DNA from 4 places in the Frankia sp. R43 genome. Region 3 is predicted to be linked to each of the others. Evidence: riboswitches for the same ligand, from Rfam matches in the RefSeq annotation. Region 3 holds a riboswitch; each other region holds the start of a gene.
What was found. Region 3 has a riboswitch for cyclic di-AMP ahead of ACG83_RS22925 (C40 family peptidase). Riboswitches for the same ligand answer to the same signal wherever they lie in the genome.
Positions count from the first base shown of each region.

Region 1: linked by a shared signal. The riboswitch ahead of ACG83_RS38325 (peptidoglycan-binding protein) and the one ahead of ACG83_RS22925 (C40 family peptidase) in region 3 are both predicted to bind cyclic di-AMP.
Region 2: linked by a shared signal. The riboswitch ahead of ACG83_RS23560 (transglycosylase family protein) and the one ahead of ACG83_RS22925 (C40 family peptidase) in region 3 are both predicted to bind cyclic di-AMP.
Region 4: linked by a shared signal. The riboswitch ahead of ACG83_RS42745 (transglycosylase family protein) and the one ahead of ACG83_RS22925 (C40 family peptidase) in region 3 are both predicted to bind cyclic di-AMP.

Region 1 is NZ_LFCW01000013.1:27,743-31,948, forward strand. Features, by position in the region: gene ACG83_RS38315 (hypothetical protein) at 1-345, shown strand, start outside; gene mce (methylmalonyl-CoA epimerase) at 495-920, opposite strand; gene ACG83_RS38325 (peptidoglycan-binding protein) at 1,408-2,151, opposite strand; cyclic di-AMP (ydaO/yuaA leader) riboswitch at 2,424-2,625, opposite strand; gene glyA (serine hydroxymethyltransferase) at 3,146-4,206, opposite strand, start outside.
Region 2 is NZ_LFCW01000005.1:650,068-654,273, reverse strand. Features, by position in the region: gene ACG83_RS23570 (FMN-binding glutamate synthase family protein) at 1-1,187, shown strand, start outside; gene ACG83_RS23565 (XRE family transcriptional regulator) at 1,330-1,938, shown strand; cyclic di-AMP (ydaO/yuaA leader) riboswitch at 2,271-2,471, shown strand; gene ACG83_RS23560 (transglycosylase family protein) at 2,485-2,862, shown strand; gene ACG83_RS23555 (hypothetical protein) at 3,135-4,100, shown strand.
Region 3 is NZ_LFCW01000005.1:470,807-475,012, reverse strand. Features, by position in the region: gene ACG83_RS22930 (PHB depolymerase family esterase) at 1-419, shown strand, start outside; gene ACG83_RS22925 (C40 family peptidase) at 1,477-2,463, opposite strand; cyclic di-AMP (ydaO/yuaA leader) riboswitch at 2,589-2,756, opposite strand; gene ACG83_RS22920 (hypothetical protein) at 3,152-3,541, opposite strand.
Region 4 is NZ_LFCW01000005.1:644,388-648,593, forward strand. Features, by position in the region: gene ACG83_RS42740 (serine/threonine-protein kinase) at 1-986, opposite strand, end outside; gene ACG83_RS42745 (transglycosylase family protein) at 1,340-1,717, opposite strand; cyclic di-AMP (ydaO/yuaA leader) riboswitch at 1,730-1,930, opposite strand; gene ACG83_RS23540 (cytochrome P450) at 2,360-3,616, shown strand; gene ACG83_RS23545 (SDR family NAD(P)-dependent oxidoreductase) at 3,665-4,206, opposite strand, start outside.

The DNA.
Region 1 (4,206 bases), on a different contig from region 3:
GTGGTCTACGACATCGTTGTTGTGTTTCACCTGGTCGGGATGGCCATGATTGTCGGAGGGTGGCTCGCGCAGATCCGCTCGCCGCATCCGGTCATCACGCCCGGCATCCTGCACGGCGCCCTCGTCCAGATCGTCACAGGCATGATCCTGGTGGGGCTGGCGTCCAGCGGGGCCGTGGACCGGGACGTGGACAACGCCAAGATCGCGGTCAAGCTCGTCGTCGCGGCGGCCGTCGCCGGCATCGCCGTCGTGGGCAACGCCCGCGGCCGCGAGGCGCCGGCGGCCCTGGCTCACGCCGCAGGTGGGCTCGGGGTGGCCAATGTGGCGATCGCGGTGCTGTGGTGACGATGGCAGCCGGGCGGGCCTTCACGGCCCACGGGTGATCGCGGGCTGCGGGCTGCGGGCTGGGGACTGCGGGCTGGGGGGGCACCGGGCGTCGGCGGGATGGCCGACGCCCGGTGCCTTGTGCGTGCAGCCGGTGCGGGGGCGCCGAGTCAGTGCCCTTCCGGTGCCTCGACCAACTCGGTGAGCACACCGCCGACACCCTTCGGGTGCATGAAGGCGATGCGGCTGCCGGCCGTGCCGTGCACGGGCGTCTTGTTGACCAGGTCGAAGCCGGCGACGGTGAGCGCCGCCAGCGCGGAGTCGATGTCACCCACGCCGTAGGCGATGTGGTGGATGCCCGGCCCCTTCTTGGCCAGGAACTTGCCGACCGGGGTGTCCTCGCGGATCGGCTCCAGCAGCTGGACGTAGGAACCGCCGGTGTCGCCCTTGTGGACCAGCAGCATGGCCTCGCGCACGCCCTGCGCCTCGTTGGTCTCCTGATGCGCGACCGTCAGGCCGAATGCGGCCTCGTAGCGAGGAATGGCCTCCTCCAGCGAGGCCACGGCGATCCCGACATGGTCGATCCTGGTCAGCACAACATCGCTCCTGGTCGTAGGACGGTCGGCCCGTGGCGGCGTCCGGCCCGGGCCCAGCCTCCGAGAGTGCCCGGATACGGCGTTGCGGTCCACTGAATCCAGTACGCCGTGTCCCGGTCACCACCGACCTGTGGCGCGCGTCACCCCGGGCTTCGTCGAAGTTTCATGACGAGTGGTGCGGGAAGGTCCCAGTCACCGCAGTCGGTATGAATTCCCCGCTCGGACCCACAAGAAGATCCGTGTTGTCTGTAGTGATTAATGGAAGGCGTGTAACGGTGCCTGGAGCTCGGCTGGATCGCATTTCTGCCGAGTCGATGCCAGGGGTGCGGCTTATCGCCGGAAAACGCGGCGTCCCCGCCGTGACGCCTCTGGATGTCCAGGGGCCCGCGGCGGGGACGGTGCGTCGAGTCGATCGACGATTCCGATCAGCTTACGAGGGGCAGCTGATCGACCGGTCGCTCGCTCGGGTATTCGGTTGTGCGGCCGATCAGCCGAACAGGGCCTTGTGGGTGAGCGGGCCGATGACGCCGTCGGGCACCAGGCCGTGCTTCTTCTGGAAGTCGATGACCATGTGGTTGGTCTGCGGTCCGAAGTAGCCGTCGACGACGATCGGGTAGCCGAGCTTACGCAGCTGGTCCTGCACCAGGGAGACATCCCAGCGGGGGCCGGACACGCCCAGCCGCATGTAGCCCGAGTCGACGGCGCGGTTGGCGCTGGTGGACGGCGCGGTGGACACCGTGGTGCTCACCGAGTTGCCCACGGCCGCGGCTGCTGCGGCTCCACGAGCCAGGTACTTCGTGTGCATGCCGTTGGTGTAGGCGCTCCACGCGGTGATGCCCTGGCTCTGGCAGACCTGCCGTGCGGCCCAGGCGTTGACGTTCGGGTCGTAGAGGTCGCGGTTTCCGACCCAGCTGGCATGCGCGCGCATGTTGATCTGCCACAGGCCGCGGGAGTCCTCGCCGACGGTCGCGTGGGCGGTGGTGTTGCCGCCGGACTCGGCGAGCGCGACGGCGACCCAGGTGCTCAGCGGAATTCCGCGGCAGGAGTTCAGGCCGGCGTTCTTCGCCGCCTGCGCGATGCTGGTGTCCGAGATTACCGCCGCGCTGGCGGGGCTCGCGGTGAAGAACAGGCCGGCGGATGCCCCGATGACGCTCGCCGCGGCAACAGCAGCGGAGCGACCACGGCCTCGGCGGCGGACGCTGGGGGACTTGCGGTGCTTTCCGGTCGACATCAAGATATCTCGTTTCTACGTTGAAGAGCAGGCGGGTAGGGCGTCTTCGGGCGCCAGTGATCCGTACACGGATCAATGAGTCGCGACGAAATGGGGTCGCGAAAAAAGGCGCACGAATGGACGCGCGTTCTGCTATCGGCGTGAAATTTGTCTGGGCCCGAGCGGGCCCCAGATCTCCGGTGTCAACCCCGGGTTACGGGCGCGGCGTTACCGCGGCGGCGTTCCGAGGGACGGATGCAGTCCCGGCTGCTATTCCAAGCATGCGTACACGCAGATCCTTCCCGTACGCCTGCGAGGTTAGCTGTCGGGTTCGGGCCGGGAAGCCCGGTCGGCGCGCGCTGCGCGGCGACTTCACCCCGAGGACGGCCGCCTGGGTGCGGTGGCCATCCGGAGGAACCTGGTTCCCCCGCTTCTGCCCTGGTGGTCACTAGGAGGGGACGACGGGCCTAGGGCAGAACTCGGCGTACGACCCGTCGCTTGTTTGGTGCCAACACACCGTAACGAACTACTAAGGGTAGTCGCAAGTCCCAGTTTTTGCCCTTTTGTGGCGCTACCTAGTCACGATGCGTACAACAGGTTGGTGTATGCGCACTGTACGCGACGAAGAGGGGGAGAGGGTCCGCCGAGTACCGCAGGTGCCGCCGATGTGGTGTATGCGGCGTTCTGCCGGCTGCTTGAGCTGCGCGTGGTGACCGGGTCGTCCGCGGAGGGTGGTGACCGATCCGCAGTGATCCCTGGCAGGCCTGTCGGCTCGCGATCGCCGAATCGGCTGTGATGTGCGTAGCATCTCCGGCGAGAGTGGAATACCGGACCCTGCCCCGTCCCCGTGGGGCCCTCGCCGACGTCCTACGGTGACTGGCGGGGCGGTTCCGCGGAACCGCCCCATACGTCGCGGGCAAGCTGGCGGTGTGGGCGCTCTCCCGTCGACCGCGCCGTCAGGAACAGGCTCGCCCGGCCAGCGGACCGGGCGAGCCCGAGCGGATGTGCGATGTGATCAGACCCAGCCGGACATCGGGTAGGCCGTCATCAGGTCGCGCACCTCGCCGGCGATGCGGCTGATGGTGGTCTCGTCGTCATCGCCCGCGGCCTTCACGGCCTCGTCGATCCAGCCCGCCAGCGTCGGCATCTGCTCCGGCTGCAGTCCGCGGGTGGTGATCGCGGCCGTTCCCAGCCGGACGCCGGACGGGTCGAACGGCTTGCGCGGGTCGAACGGAACGGTGTTGTAGTTGAGCTCGATACCGGCCCGGTCCAGCGCCTTCGCGGCCGGCTTGCCGGCGACGCCACGGCTGGTCAGGTCGATCAGGATCAGGTGGTTGTCGGTGCCGCCGGTGACGAGGTCGAAACCGCGGGCGGACAGCGCCTCGGCGAGCGCCTTCGCGTTCGCGACGACGCGGTGGGCGTACTCGCGGAAGTCCGGGGTGGTGGCTTCGCGCAGCGCGACCGCGATGGCGGCGGTCGTGTGGTTGTGCGGGCCGCCCTGCAGGCCTGGGAACACCGCCTTGTCGAGGGCGGACGCGTGCGCCGCGTCCGACATGATCATCGCGCCGCGGGGCCCGCGCAGGGTCTTGTGCGTGGTGGTGGTGATGACCGGCGCGTGGCCCACGGGCGAGGGGTGGGCGCCACCGGCGATCAGGCCGGCGATGTGGGAGATGTCCGCCACGAGCACGGCGTCGATCTCGCCCGCGATCGCCGCGAAGGCGGGGAAGTCGATGGTGCGGGGGATCGCGGTCCCACCACAGAAGATCACTTTTGGCCGGTGCTGGAGCGCGAGGTCGCGCACCTCGTCGAGGTCGACCCGCCCGGTGTCCTGGCGTACTCCGTACCGGACCCCCTGGAACCAGCGGCCGGTGGCCGACACCGTCCAGCCGTGGGTCAGGTGGCCACCCGAGGGCAGGCCCATGCCCATCACGGCATCGCCCGGCTGCAGGAACGCCAGGTAGACGGCCAGGTTGGCAGGCGAGCCGGAGTACGGCTGGACGTTCGCGTGCTCGACGCCGAACACCGCCTTCGCCCGGTCGATCGCCAGGGTCTCGACCGGGTCGATGAACTGCTGGC
Region 2 (4,206 bases), 180 kb from region 3:
TCGACGACCTGCTGTTCCTGGGTGCGTCGATGTCCCGCTACCCGCTGGAGGGCTACCGCGAGCGGTGTGGCACCGATGTGATCCTCGGGGACCGCAACGCGAAGTACCCGCTGCACCTCGACATTCCGGTGACGATCGCCGGGATGAGCTTCGGGGCTCTCTCCGCGCAGGCGAAGGAGGCGCTCGGCCGCGGCGCGAGCGATGTCGGGACGTCCACCACCACCGGCGACGGCGGGATGACTCCCGAGGAACGCGACCAGTCGAAGCACCTCGTCTACCAGTACCTGCCGTCGCGCTACGGGATGAACCCGACCGACCTGCGCAAGGCCGACGCCATCGAGGTGGTGCTCGGGCAGGGCGCGAAGCCCGGCGGCGGCGGCATGCTGCTCGGCCAGAAGATCTCCGACCGGGTCGCCGCCATGCGCACCCTGCCGCCCGGCATCGACCAGCGCTCCGCCTGCCGGCACCCGGACTGGACCGGCCCCGACGACCTCGCCATCAAGATCCTCGAACTGCGCGAGATCACCGACTGGGAGAAGCCGATCTACGTCAAGATCGGCGCGAGCCGCCCCTACTACGACGTGAAGCTCGCGGTCGCCGCCGGCGCGGACGTCGTCGTCCTCGACGGCATGCAGGGCGGCACCGCCGCTACCCAGGACGTCTTCATCGAGCACGTCGGCATCCCGACGCTGGCCGCGCTGCCGCAGGCGGTGCAGGCGCTGGACGAGCTCGGCCTGCACCGAAAGGTCCAGCTGATCGTCTCCGGTGGCATCCGTACCGGGGCGGACGTCGCGAAGGCGATGGCGCTCGGCGCTGACGCCGTCGCCATCGGCACGGCGGCGCTGATCGCGCTCGGTGACAACCATCCGCGGTACGCGGGCGAGTACGAGCGGCTCGGCTCGGCGGCCGGCTACTACGACGACTTCCAGGACGGCCGCGACCCGGCCGGCATCACCACCCAGGATCCGGAGCTCGCGGCCCGGCTCGACCCGGTCGAGGGCGGCCGGCGGCTCGCGAACTACCTGCGGGTGCTGACCATGGAGGCGCAGACGCTGGCCCGGGCCTGCGGCAAGGCGCACCTGCGCAATCTGGAGCCCGAGGACCTCGTCGCGCTGACGGTCGAAGCCGCGGCGATGGCCCGGGTGCCGCTTGCCGGGACCACCTGGATCCCGGGCGCCGACCGGTGAACGGGGAGACGCGCTGAGCGGCGAGCCGCCCGGGCAGCCGAGCAGCCAGCCACCCGGGCAGCCGAGCAGGCGGCCGGACGGTCAGCGGAGCAGGCGACCGGACGGATCGGGCAAAGAGGGCGCCATCGCTAGTGTTTCGGGTGTGGGGGAGGAGAACGCGTCCCGGCAGGGGCGGCTGGAGCGTGCCATCGCGGGCAACGTCCGGCGCCTGCGCCATGACCGTGGGCTGACCCTGGCCGAGCTCGCGACGCGCAGCGGTGTGTCCAGCGCGATGATCTCGAAGGTGGAGAACGCGTCGATCTCCTGCAGCCTGACCACGCTCGACCGGCTCGCCGAGACGCTCGACGTGCCGGTGACGTCGCTGTTCCGCGGCGCGGACGCCGCCCGGGAGGCGGTCTTCACCCGCGCCGGCACCGGGCCGCGGATCACCCAGCGCGGGACCCGGGTGGGCCACGAGTACACCCTGCTCGGCGCGCTGCGCGGCCCGCACAAGCGGATGGAGGCCCACATCGTCACGCTGACCGAGCGCAGCGAGGAGTTCCCGCTCTTCCAGCACCCGGGTACCGAACTGCTCTACATGCTCGAAGGGGAGATGATCTACGGCCACGGCGATGCCAGCTACGTCATGCGCCCCGGCGACGCGCTGCAGCTTGACGGCGAGGGTGCGCACGGGCCGAGGGAGCTGGTCCAGCTGCCGATCCGGTTCCTGTCGGTCGTGGCCTACGGCGAGGTCGGCGCCGGCCAGCCCTGACCCCACCGGGTGCGGTGCCGGCGAAAACGGATCAAGTCATGATGTGTCGAAATTCGGGCCGGAAAAATTCTTCGTCGCCACGGCGGGAAATTCGGTCGCGGGCCCGATCGTGCCACGCACCTTGCGCAGTGGTTGGGTTGACGGGTGGTGACGAATCGCTGACGCCGGTCGCATGGCGCCGGGAGAAAAAGGGCGAATTCTCGGCCGGCTAGACGTAACGCGGAAGAAATTCAAGACCGAGGTGTCGGATGTGACGCTCCTCACAAAGCCTTTGAATTGGTTTGTGGCTCGTGTGTAACGTCACTGCCGTGCTTCCGACTGGGGAGCGCACATCGGGTGGCCCGCCGAATCCTGCCCCACCCGGTGATTAACAAAACCGCAGGCAGGAGCGGGGGACCCAGGTTTCCCGGACGTCGAATTGCGGACGTCCTTGGGGTGAAGCCGCCGAGAGCGCGATCTGAAAGCGCCGGCCGGCCGGGCCATTCCCGGGCCCGAACCCGACAGCTAACTTCGCAGGCGTGGGGGAAGGACACCATTTTGTCCACTATTACCTCGGCTGCCCGCAGGAACCGTCGTTCCATCCGTCGGGGCCGTGCTCTGCTCGTCGCGCCGGTGCTCGCCGCGACCATCGGTGGCGGTATCGCGATGTCCCAGCCGGCGAGCGCCGCTGCCCGGCCGGACGCACAGCGCTTCCTGAGCGCGGTTGTCCCCTGTGAGTCCGGCGGTAACCCCCGCGCGGTGAACTCCATCGGCGCGGGTGGCCTGTTCCAGTTCCTTCCCGGCACCTGGCACGGCGTCGGCGGCAAGGGCCTGCCGCAGAACGCCAGCGTCGCCGAGCAGTGGAAGCGCGCCCACATCCTGTACGCGCAGCAGGGCACCAGCCCCTGGTACTCCTCGAAGAGCTGTTGGGGCGGCAGGATCTGACCCGCAGCAGACAACACCGGTGCGCCCGTGACGTTCTCATGACGTTGCGGGCGCATCGGCGTTTGTGTGGCGTGTGAGTGGTTGTTGATTGTTGTCCGTTGTCTTCGTTTGGTATCCCCTGGGTCTGCTATCAGGCATCTGACAGCAGGCTGACAGCTGCCTGATAGCTTCGCTGTCCTTCCGGCCCGATAGAGCACGTATGTCGTGTGTGCCTGCCGCGCGGGAGGCATCCGGTGGTTGCGCCGGTGCTGGCATGCGTGGGGGTGCGAGACGTGGCTGTTCGCGATCTGTTTCGACTGAGCGAGTATGCGCCGGGCGAGGGCCGGGGCGGACCGTCCGCGGTACGGGACGTCGCGGGCAAGCCGGCGCCCTCGGCGTTGGGAAGACGACCGCGCCAGCTCCCGTCGAAGCGCCACGGGCTTTTCCTGGCGGTCATCGCGTTCACCGTGTCGTCCTGCTCGGGTGACGTCGCCGCGAGGCCCGAGACCGCGGTCACTTCGGGAGCGGCCTCGCCGGGGCCTGCCACGTCAGCACCGCGCGTGCTGGGTCTGTGGCCCGAGGACTTCGTGCTGACCGAGGACCTGGCGACAACCTATTTCTCCGGCGTTCCCGCCGAGACCGATACCGCCGCTGTCCAGCCCGGGAAACGGTACCCCCCTGAGTTCGCGGACTGCCTCGGCCTGTCGGCGACGGACCTCAACTACGAGCCCGAGGCGACCGCTGTCGGCGCGATCTTCGTGAGTGATGACGGGGACTCGTTCATCTCGTCCTACGCCGAAATAGTGACCGAGAAGCAGGCCGCTGCCGTCCGCGCGATGTGGGCCAATCCCCGGTTCGCGGACTGCTCGGGCAGGGAGACCCAGGCCCGAATCGACGAGTCCGGCGCCGACCCCGAAGGGCTCGAATATCAGCTGGCCGGGGTCCAGCGTCCCCCGGCGCCGACCGGAGCCGCTGGGTATCTGCGCGTGACGTTGCAGGTGCGAGAGCAGGAATTCACCTACGACATGGCGGTGGACAACCTCGTCTTCATCGTCGATCACGTCGCGGTGACCGTCACGTACACGAACTACGAGCCCGCCCCGCCGATGGATCGGCTGCAGCTGATCGCTGACCAGATCTCCGGCAAGCTGGCCCAGCAGCAGCTGCGCCCCATCGCCGGCCGGCCCACGTCGGCCGGTACCGGGCTCCAGGCCGCGGGGAAGGCTGACCCCTCGACCGTGCTTCCGGCGGTGGCCTGAGGCGCGGTGGCCTGAGTAGACAACACCAGTGCGCCCATAGCGTTCATGCGGCGTTGTGGGCGCATTGATGTCCATATGGCGTGTACGTGGGGGTGGGTGAGACATG
Region 3 (4,206 bases):
CGGATGCGAAGACGTTGGAAGAGGGGAGCAAGGTGTCCTCGCTGGCGAATCGCAAGGATCTCGCGCTCGCTTTCCCGGAGGCCGTCGCCGGAACCTGGCGACTGGACGACCCGAAAGGCGCGGACGTGCAGTACCTGAGCGACGTCGTGCGCTATATGGACGAGAAGCGGTCCGACATCGACCTGGACCGGGTGTACCTCTGGGGCATGGGCGAGGGGGCCCGGCTGGCGCTGCTCGCGGCCTGCACCTCGGCGACGCCCATCTACGCCGCGGTCGGCGTGGTGGGGCAGTTCGACACCGAGCCCGGGCCGACCTGCGACAACGTCACGCCGCATGGCCGGTTCGCCGAGACCGAGTGGGACAAGGGCGTCACGGACGCCCTGTGGAAGTTCTCCCGCGACCTGCACCGGACCGTGTGACAGACAGTCCGGCTCGACGAGACGGGTGGGACGAGGGTGGGTGCGACGAGGACGGGTGTGGGGTGCGGGGTCGGCCCCGCATCTGACTCCATCGGCCCCGCATCGGCCGCCACGTCATACTCCAGCCGAGTTGCTCTAGTTGCAAAGAACTAGTCACTTAGCTCGGATGTCCGGCGGCGGCCGAGGATGTCGCGGAGCCGCTGGCCAATTCGGGTCTTGCGGATCCGGTGAAGGTTGGATCAGCAGGCCTGCCGGTCTTGCCTCTCGGCTGGCTCCAGGGGCGCCGGAGGTGCTGCCTCCGGCCGTCGGCGCCGATTTCCTGTTCGGGCCCCGACCGTGATCCCGGTGAGGAGTCACGGTCGGGGCCCGCGTGGCCTGTCGGCGTCGCCGGGAGGGGGGTAACGGCGTCGACAGGCCACAAGGAGGCCGGGTGGCGGAGGGTCCGCTGGCCGCCGGTCCAATGGGGGGGGGATCGGAACGGCGACCAGCGGAGTCCGAGGCCTTCCGGCCGGATGGACGTCAGATGGGGGGGGATCTGACGTCCATCCCACCGGAAGGATCTACGATCTGCGGATCCGGGTGGGTGGCGCGTGTGGTTCTGTTTTGTTTATGCGGCAGGTGTTGATGCCCGATGGTCGCATTCTGGACGGTTTGCGCCGCATCTACACCGCTTATGCCGAAGTAGAATGATGTCGCAACGGCCTAAGTGCTGGAAGTGTCGAGACGGTCACGCGGCGAGCGCGAGTCGCGCGGCGTCAGGCACTTCCTGGCGGTGCGGGCTACGGGGCGTGCTCGCAGGTCTGCGGAAGGTGAGGCTGCGGTCCGGTGCAGGGGACCACACATCGGATCTGGTGACCGCCGGGCCGGAGTCAATCCCGACCAACGCCGACCCGGCGGCGGGAGCCGGGCGCGACCGGAGGGGGAGATCGCGCGGCGGCTCGTTCCGAGGACAGGGCGATCCGTGCTGCCCCGTCAGTGCGTGCGGCTTATCAGGTGAACAGGGGGGAGCCCGGAGCCAGCCGGCAAAGCAAGGTGGGCCGGCCGGTACTCACGGTGCTCAGGCGACGCGGCCGACCAGGTACGAAGTGGTGTAGATCGTCTGCAGCTTGACGACATCGCCACTGTGCGGGGCGACCCACATCTTGCCGTCGCCGGCGTAGATACCGACGTGGTAGATGTTGCCCGGGGTGCCGAAGAAGATCAGGTCGCCGGGGGCCTTGTTGTACTGGGAGATGTGCGTGGTCGCCGCGTACTGCTGGTCCGTCGTGCGGGGCACGCTCTTGCCGAGCTGCTTGTAGACGTACTGCACGAGCCCGGAGCAGTCGAACGAGTTCGGGCCTTCCGCGCCGTAGATGTACGGCTTGCCGGCCTGGAGCGATGCCAGGTAGACGGCCTTCTCGCCGATCGTGTTCGCTCCGACGTTCACGCTGACGACGGGCGTCTCGACCTCGACGGTCGAGCGGACGGCCTGACGGGAGGCCTGCGCCGGCACGGGGGGGCGAACCGTCAGGGTGGCGTCGTTCTCGGAGTGGGCGGACTGCAGCGAGTCCGTACCATCGAAGATCGCCGTGACGTTGGTGGTCGTCAGGACTCGGGCCGTGTAGGAGGCCTGGCCCCGGTCGTCCGTGGTGAGGTGCAGGAAGGTCGCCCACCCGGTGGGCAGCTTGACCTGGACCTTGATGAGCTGGTCGGCCAGCGGGGCCTTGGTCTGCTCGTCGTAGAGCGAGAAACCGATGTTGACCGGCTCGTTCGCGTTGACGGTGACCTCGGGGTTGGTCACCCGCAGGCCCACGTCGACCTTCGAGGAGAGGGTCGGCGCGGAGATGTCGGTGGTGGCGTCGAGCACGGTGGTGGACCCACTGCCGGCCACGGACGCAACCTGGATGGCCCCGTCGACGGCCAGTCGCGAGCCGATCTGCGTCGCGAGGGTCATCGGGGCGGTGTTCGACGCCTCATCAAACGCAGCGTCCGCGTTGGTGTCCGGAGCACATCCGGCGAGCGCGACCCCGGAGACTGCCACAGTCCCGGTGGTGACGGCGGCCACAGCTCGGGCCCTGGCTCTTGCTCGACTCGACGCCGTGGGGGCTGACGGTGCCCGGTGGCGGCCGCGGCCTTCCTGCTGCCGGCGTCTCTCGGTATCAAGCTGCACGCTTTGCGCAGACAACGTTGCGTTCCTTCCCGTACGCCTGCGAGGTGAGCTGTCGGGTTCGGGCTGGGCTGCCCGGTCCGTCGCGCGACCTTCGTGCGATGGACTTCACCCCTAGACCCGCACCACTACTTGGTGCCGGTCGGTGGAGGTGGGTCCCCCGCTCCTGCCCGAGGTGACGACTCGGAGGGGACACCGGGGCCGCGGGCAGGATTCGGCGTTCGGCCCGGTGTTGTCGTGACGTCGCAAGCGAGACTAGTCCACACGGATGGTGTGGGTAAACACTAGTCCCCCCCAACTACACCGAGTGTGCAAAGAAGTGCCCCTTGCGGGAGCGCATCTGCCCAGGTCAGAGGGGGTGCTGAGCTTCACGTCACGTTTTTGGACGGCCACACGAGGATCACGGACAAACACTTTAGGTGACGAGAAGTTCCGAACTGGCGGCCCGCAACAGACGCCGGAGCGGGCCGTGAAGCACGGCCACGGAGGGGTGCGGCTCGGCGCGGACGGCGGCTCGGCGTGGACGGGCCGGCTCGGCGTGGACGGGCCTGCCCAGGGGAACGGTTGTTCGGCGCGGACGGCCGGCTCAGCGCGGACGGCCGCTCCGGCGGCTCAGGAACCCGGAGTTGTGGAGCACCTGCAGCTCGATCGCGAGCTGTGTCACCTCGGGCGGAAGAGTGCGGTAGCTGCTCTGCATGGCCTCGACGGCCGCGCGCGCGTGCTCGGCGAGATCGTCCAGAGCCTGCTGGCGTTGACGCATCCGGGCTCGCTCCTCCTGGAGCGTCCGGACCGTGTCCTCCTGCCACTGCCTGGTGCGAATGATGTGCTCGCCGGCGTCCGCGGCCTGGCGCTCCGCGTCCTCCAGCCGGCTGAGCAGCGCGTCCAGAGCCTCCAGGCGGCTGGCGAGCTCGGCCATCAGATCGCCGCGGCCGGGCAGGAGCGAGAGCTCGTGTCGCCTCGGCTGGGGGTGCGTCATGGCTGACTCCGGCCGCGGCCTGCGGTGCGGGCCTGCTGGAGGGGCGTCGTGATCTGGGCGGAAGGCAGCCTGGAGGCGCACCATCGCCCCGCTCTCGACCATCGCCGAAGTTCCGACACGGTTGGTTACGTTAGTCGACGCATGGGATTTTAGGCGTGCGGTCGGCAGGATCCGGCACATAGTCAACGGACGACGGCGCGCGTCGAGGCCACCAGACGGGTGTCGACCAACGGATGCACCCGACTGGATGGATCATCACCGGTTGCCGTGTGATCCAGCGATCGGAGATCTCCGTGTCGACAACGGAAGGTTTCGGATGTGACGGAGCGAAGCGGCGGGCGAGTGGCTTGCGCCGTTCTGGCCACTGGATGCCATCCGACTGATCGTCACAATAAGTGATGTGGCTTGTGGCCTGTGATCGATCGCGACGACCGTCATGGCCCCGTGGCATGGGCGGGGTGCGGGTGGCGATGGCCGGGAGCCGCGATCCTGGCTGATGCCCGGTCATCGTCATCATCAGTGTGCAGCCGATCCGTGTGGATGTGTCGGTGGATCCGGATGGCGCCGTGTGGAGCAAGTATGTGAACCGGTTTTGGACGGTTTCCTAAGAATAGGATCCTGTCGTGCAACAACATCGATCAAGGCCGGTTAGTCGGGTGGACCTG
Region 4 (4,206 bases), 170 kb from region 3:
CCGGCTCCCTCGGAATCCCCGGAATCCCCGGATCCGAACGGTTCCTGCGGGGTGAGGACGTAGCGCGTCAGGTCGGCGAGAACGGTCGGCGGCAGCCAGCCCTCGCCGACGCGAAGCCGTTCGTCTGTTGACTGCCTCCGACACAGGCTGATCAGATCGGTGGGGGTGGGCCGGGCCGCCGGATCCTTTTCCAGGCAGCGCTCCAAAATGCCGCGGATCTGCTCCGGGCAGCTGTCCCAGTCGGGCTGCTCGTTCACGATGCGGTGGAACACGGCGACATCCGCGCCGAACGGCAGCTCGCCGGTGGCCGCGTAATAGGCGGTGGCCCCGAGCGAGAAGACGTCACCCGAGGTGTCCAGGGCTTTCCCGCGAATCTGCTCGGGCGCCATGAAGGCGGGTGTGCCGATCGGTTCGCCGGTTCTGGTGAGCCGCACCGACGACGCCTCGACAGCTCGGGAGATGCCGAAGTCGATGACCCGCGGGCCGTCGGCGGCAAGGATGACGTTCCCCGGTTTCAGATCCCGGTGGATCACGCCCGCCACATGGATGGACTGCAGTGCCTCGGCGACCCCGGCGATGAGCACGAGGACGCTTTCCACCGGCAGCGGGCCCTGGCGGGCGACGGCCACGGCGAGGGAGGGCGCCGCGACGTAGGCGGTCGCCATCCAGGGGCGCGGGGCCTGGGCGTCGCTGTCGATGACCGGGGCGGTGTACAGGCCCTGGACGCGTTGGGCGATCGCCACTTCCTTCTCGAAGCGGCGGCGGAACTCGGGGTCGGAGGCGAACTCCGGCCGGGCGACCTTGAGCGCGAGCGGCCGGCCACCAGGGGTGTAGGACAGGTACACCGCACCCATGCCACCGGCGCCGATCCGGGCCCGGAGCCGGTAGCCGCTGATCTCGCGAGGATCCTGGGGCGTGAGCGGATTGAACACCGCATCCGGGGCCGGCCCCGATCCGTCAGGTGCGCCTGGTGGCGTACCGTTCATCGGTCTCCCTCAGGGTCGGGTTCCGTGCCGCACAGCGGTGACCAGCACAAACAGCCCAGCGCCGGCCATTCAGCCAAAACAATAGCCAACCCTGACTCTATGCATCATTCAGGGCACGGCACGCGAGACCTCGTCCGCGGTCGCCGCTCCCGCCCCACCCCGCCCCGCCCCGCCGCCTGAGGCGACCAGCCATGACCGCGGCCCGGCCGCCAGCCGACCGAACGCACAAAATGCCGGTGTGCCCGGACGTCTCGTGGACGTCCGGGCACACCGGCATGATCACCAGAGCACCGACTCCGGCACGGTTCTCACCGGGAGGTGCTCCGCAGTGCGGCCCGAGGGCTCACCCGGGCTCAGACCTTGTGGCCCCAGCACGGCTTCGAGCTCACCCACGGGCTCGAACCCTGCTGCGCATACAGAATATGCGCACGCTTCCACTGCTCAGCCACACTCGCGTTCTGCGGCAGACCCTTACCACCCACCGCATGCCACGTACCCGGCATGAACTGGAACAGCCCACCAGCCCCAATCGAGTTCACCACACGCGGATTACCACCGGACTCACACGGCACCACAGCACTCAGGAACCTATGCGCATCCGGCCGCGCCGCAGCACCCGCCGGCTGGGACATCGCGATACCGCCACCAATCGTCGCCGCCAACACCGGCGCGACCAGCAAAGCACGGCCACGACGGATGGAACGACGGTTCCTGCGAGCACCCGAAGTCATCAGGGACAAAATAAAAACCCTTCCCCACACCTACGAAGTTAGCTGTCGGGTTCGAGCCGGAAAAGCCCGGCCACACAGTGCGTGACAGGTCGACCGCACTATGCGGCTTCACCCCGAGGACGCCTGCCTACGACGCCCGGGAACCTGGGTCCCCCGCTCCCGCCTACTGGATGTCGAAGCACCGGGCGAGGCGGGATTCGGCGTGCCACCCGATGTGCGCTTCCCAGGTCCGGAAGCACGTCACCAACGTTACCCACCACCCGCCCGCGATTTCCAGGCCTCCGTGAAGAGCACCACTCAGCACCAGGAGGCCTTGAAAGCCGCTGCCGGCCTCCTCGACCCGGTGGAACGCCCCTTTCATGCCGCCGACATTCCATCAGCGTCAGCATCCCGCCACAGCACAACCGGAACCACCGTGCACCCGGTGACCGCCGGACTCGGCTGCGCGACGAGAAATTCTCCGGCCCGCGGAGAACACATCACGCGAAACAGACAGAACGCCGCCTGGCCACGGGGCTTCCGGCCGGCAGTGCGCGGGGGATTTGTCGGTACTATCCCGCGATTGGCGACAGAGATGATGGTTGACGCCATCCGCCGATATTCGAAGTATAAGTCGCGACGCACGTCGCAGAGGAGCTCGCGATGGACAGCGCACCGCCGCCGCAGAAGACCAGCGAACAGCCACCGCCGATCCTGGTCGCGCTCGACGCGGTCAGCCGGCAGAACCCGTACCCCACCTACCGGTCGATCCAGGAGAGCGGAGCGTTCGTCCGCAGTGAGGTCCGCGGCTGGGTCACCACCATCATCACCGGGCACGCCGACTGCTCCGCGGTCTTCCAGAGCCCGGACCTGGGCAGCGGCTACTCGGCCGGCCTCCACGCGGGTGCCCATCGGTCGACCGGATCCGACGACAGCGGGCTGAAGTCCCTGCTCCGGAAGGACCCGCCGGAGCACACCCGGCTTCGTGGCCTGGTGAACCGTGCCTTCACCCCGGGGGTCGTCGCGACCCTGACCGCCGAGATCACCTCGGTCGTCGACACCCTGCTCGACGCGGCTCTCGCGGCCGGCGAGGTCGACATGATCGAAGCGTTCGCCCGCCCGCTGCCACTGTCGGTCATCTGCCGCCTGCTCGGCGTCCCGGCCGAGGACGAGCCGGTCTTCAGCGAATGGGTCGTCCCGCTCGTACGCGGTCTGGCCCCCGACATGACCCTCACACCGGAGGACCTGCGCGCCCGCGCCGAGTCCACGCACTCCATCCAGGACTATTTCCGTGGCCTGATCGCCGAGGTCCGGGCGAAGCCACGCGAGGACCTGCTCAGCCAGCTCGTCGCAGCCGGGCAGGACAGCGACGTGCTCCCGGAGCAGGAACTGCTCGACCTTTGCATCCTGCTGCTCCTGGCCGGGTTCGAGACGACGGTGAACCTGATCGGCAGCGGCATCGTGGCGCTCCTGCGCAACCCCGACCAGCTGGCGCGGCTACGGGCCGAACCCGAGCTCGTACCGGCGGCGATCGAGGAGATGCTCCGCTACGACCCCACGTTCCCCTTCCTGATCCGCACCGTGCTGCGGGACACCGAGCTGAACGGCCATCCGTTCAGCCGCGGCGACAGCGTGGTGATGCTCATCGGAGCCGCGAACCGTGACCCTGACGTGTACCGCGAACCCGACCACTTCGACGTCGCCCGCTACGCGCAGACGACCAGCGCTCCCCGCCACTTCGGTCTCGGCCTGGGCATCCACTACTGCCTCGGTGCGCCGCTCGCCCGCGCCGAGGGCGCGATCGCGCTGCGTGCCCTGCTCGCCCGCACCGAGAAGATCACCCTGCTGGACGAGCCCAGCTACCGGCCCAGCGCCTGGGTACGCGCGATGAGCCGGCTGCCACTGCGCCTCTCGGCGTAACCGGGCTCTCGGCGTAACCGGGCTTTCGGCGTGGCCGGCCTCCGAGCGCTAGTCCCGCTGCACCCGCGGCAGCGGGACGGCGCCGTGATGCGAGGTCAGCCCGCCGTCGGCGACGAGCGTGGTGCCCGTGATGTAGGAGGCCGCCGCGGAGGCCAGGAACCAGACGGCGCCGGCCTGCTCGTCCGCACGGCCCCAACGCTGCAGCGGGATCCGCTGGCTGCTGGCCTCCACGACCGCCGGCTGCGACAGGTACGGGGCCATCAGCGACGTCTCGGTCAGGCCGGGCGCCACCGCGTTCACCCGGATGTTCTGCGCCGCGTAGTCGACCGCCGCGGCCCGCACCAGATTGATCACCGCGCCCTTCGACGCGTGGTAGGCCCAGTTGCCGGGATCCGCCTGCAGCCCACCGCTTGACGCCGTCACGACAATCGAGCCCCCGCCGCCGGCCCGCAGCACCGGCGCGACCGAACGGATGCCGATCGCCACACCACGGACGTTCACGGCGAGGATCCGGTCCAGCCGCTCGATCGCTCCGTCGGCCTCCCAGGGCACGGTCCCGCCGATGCCGGCGTTGAGGACGGCCACGTCCA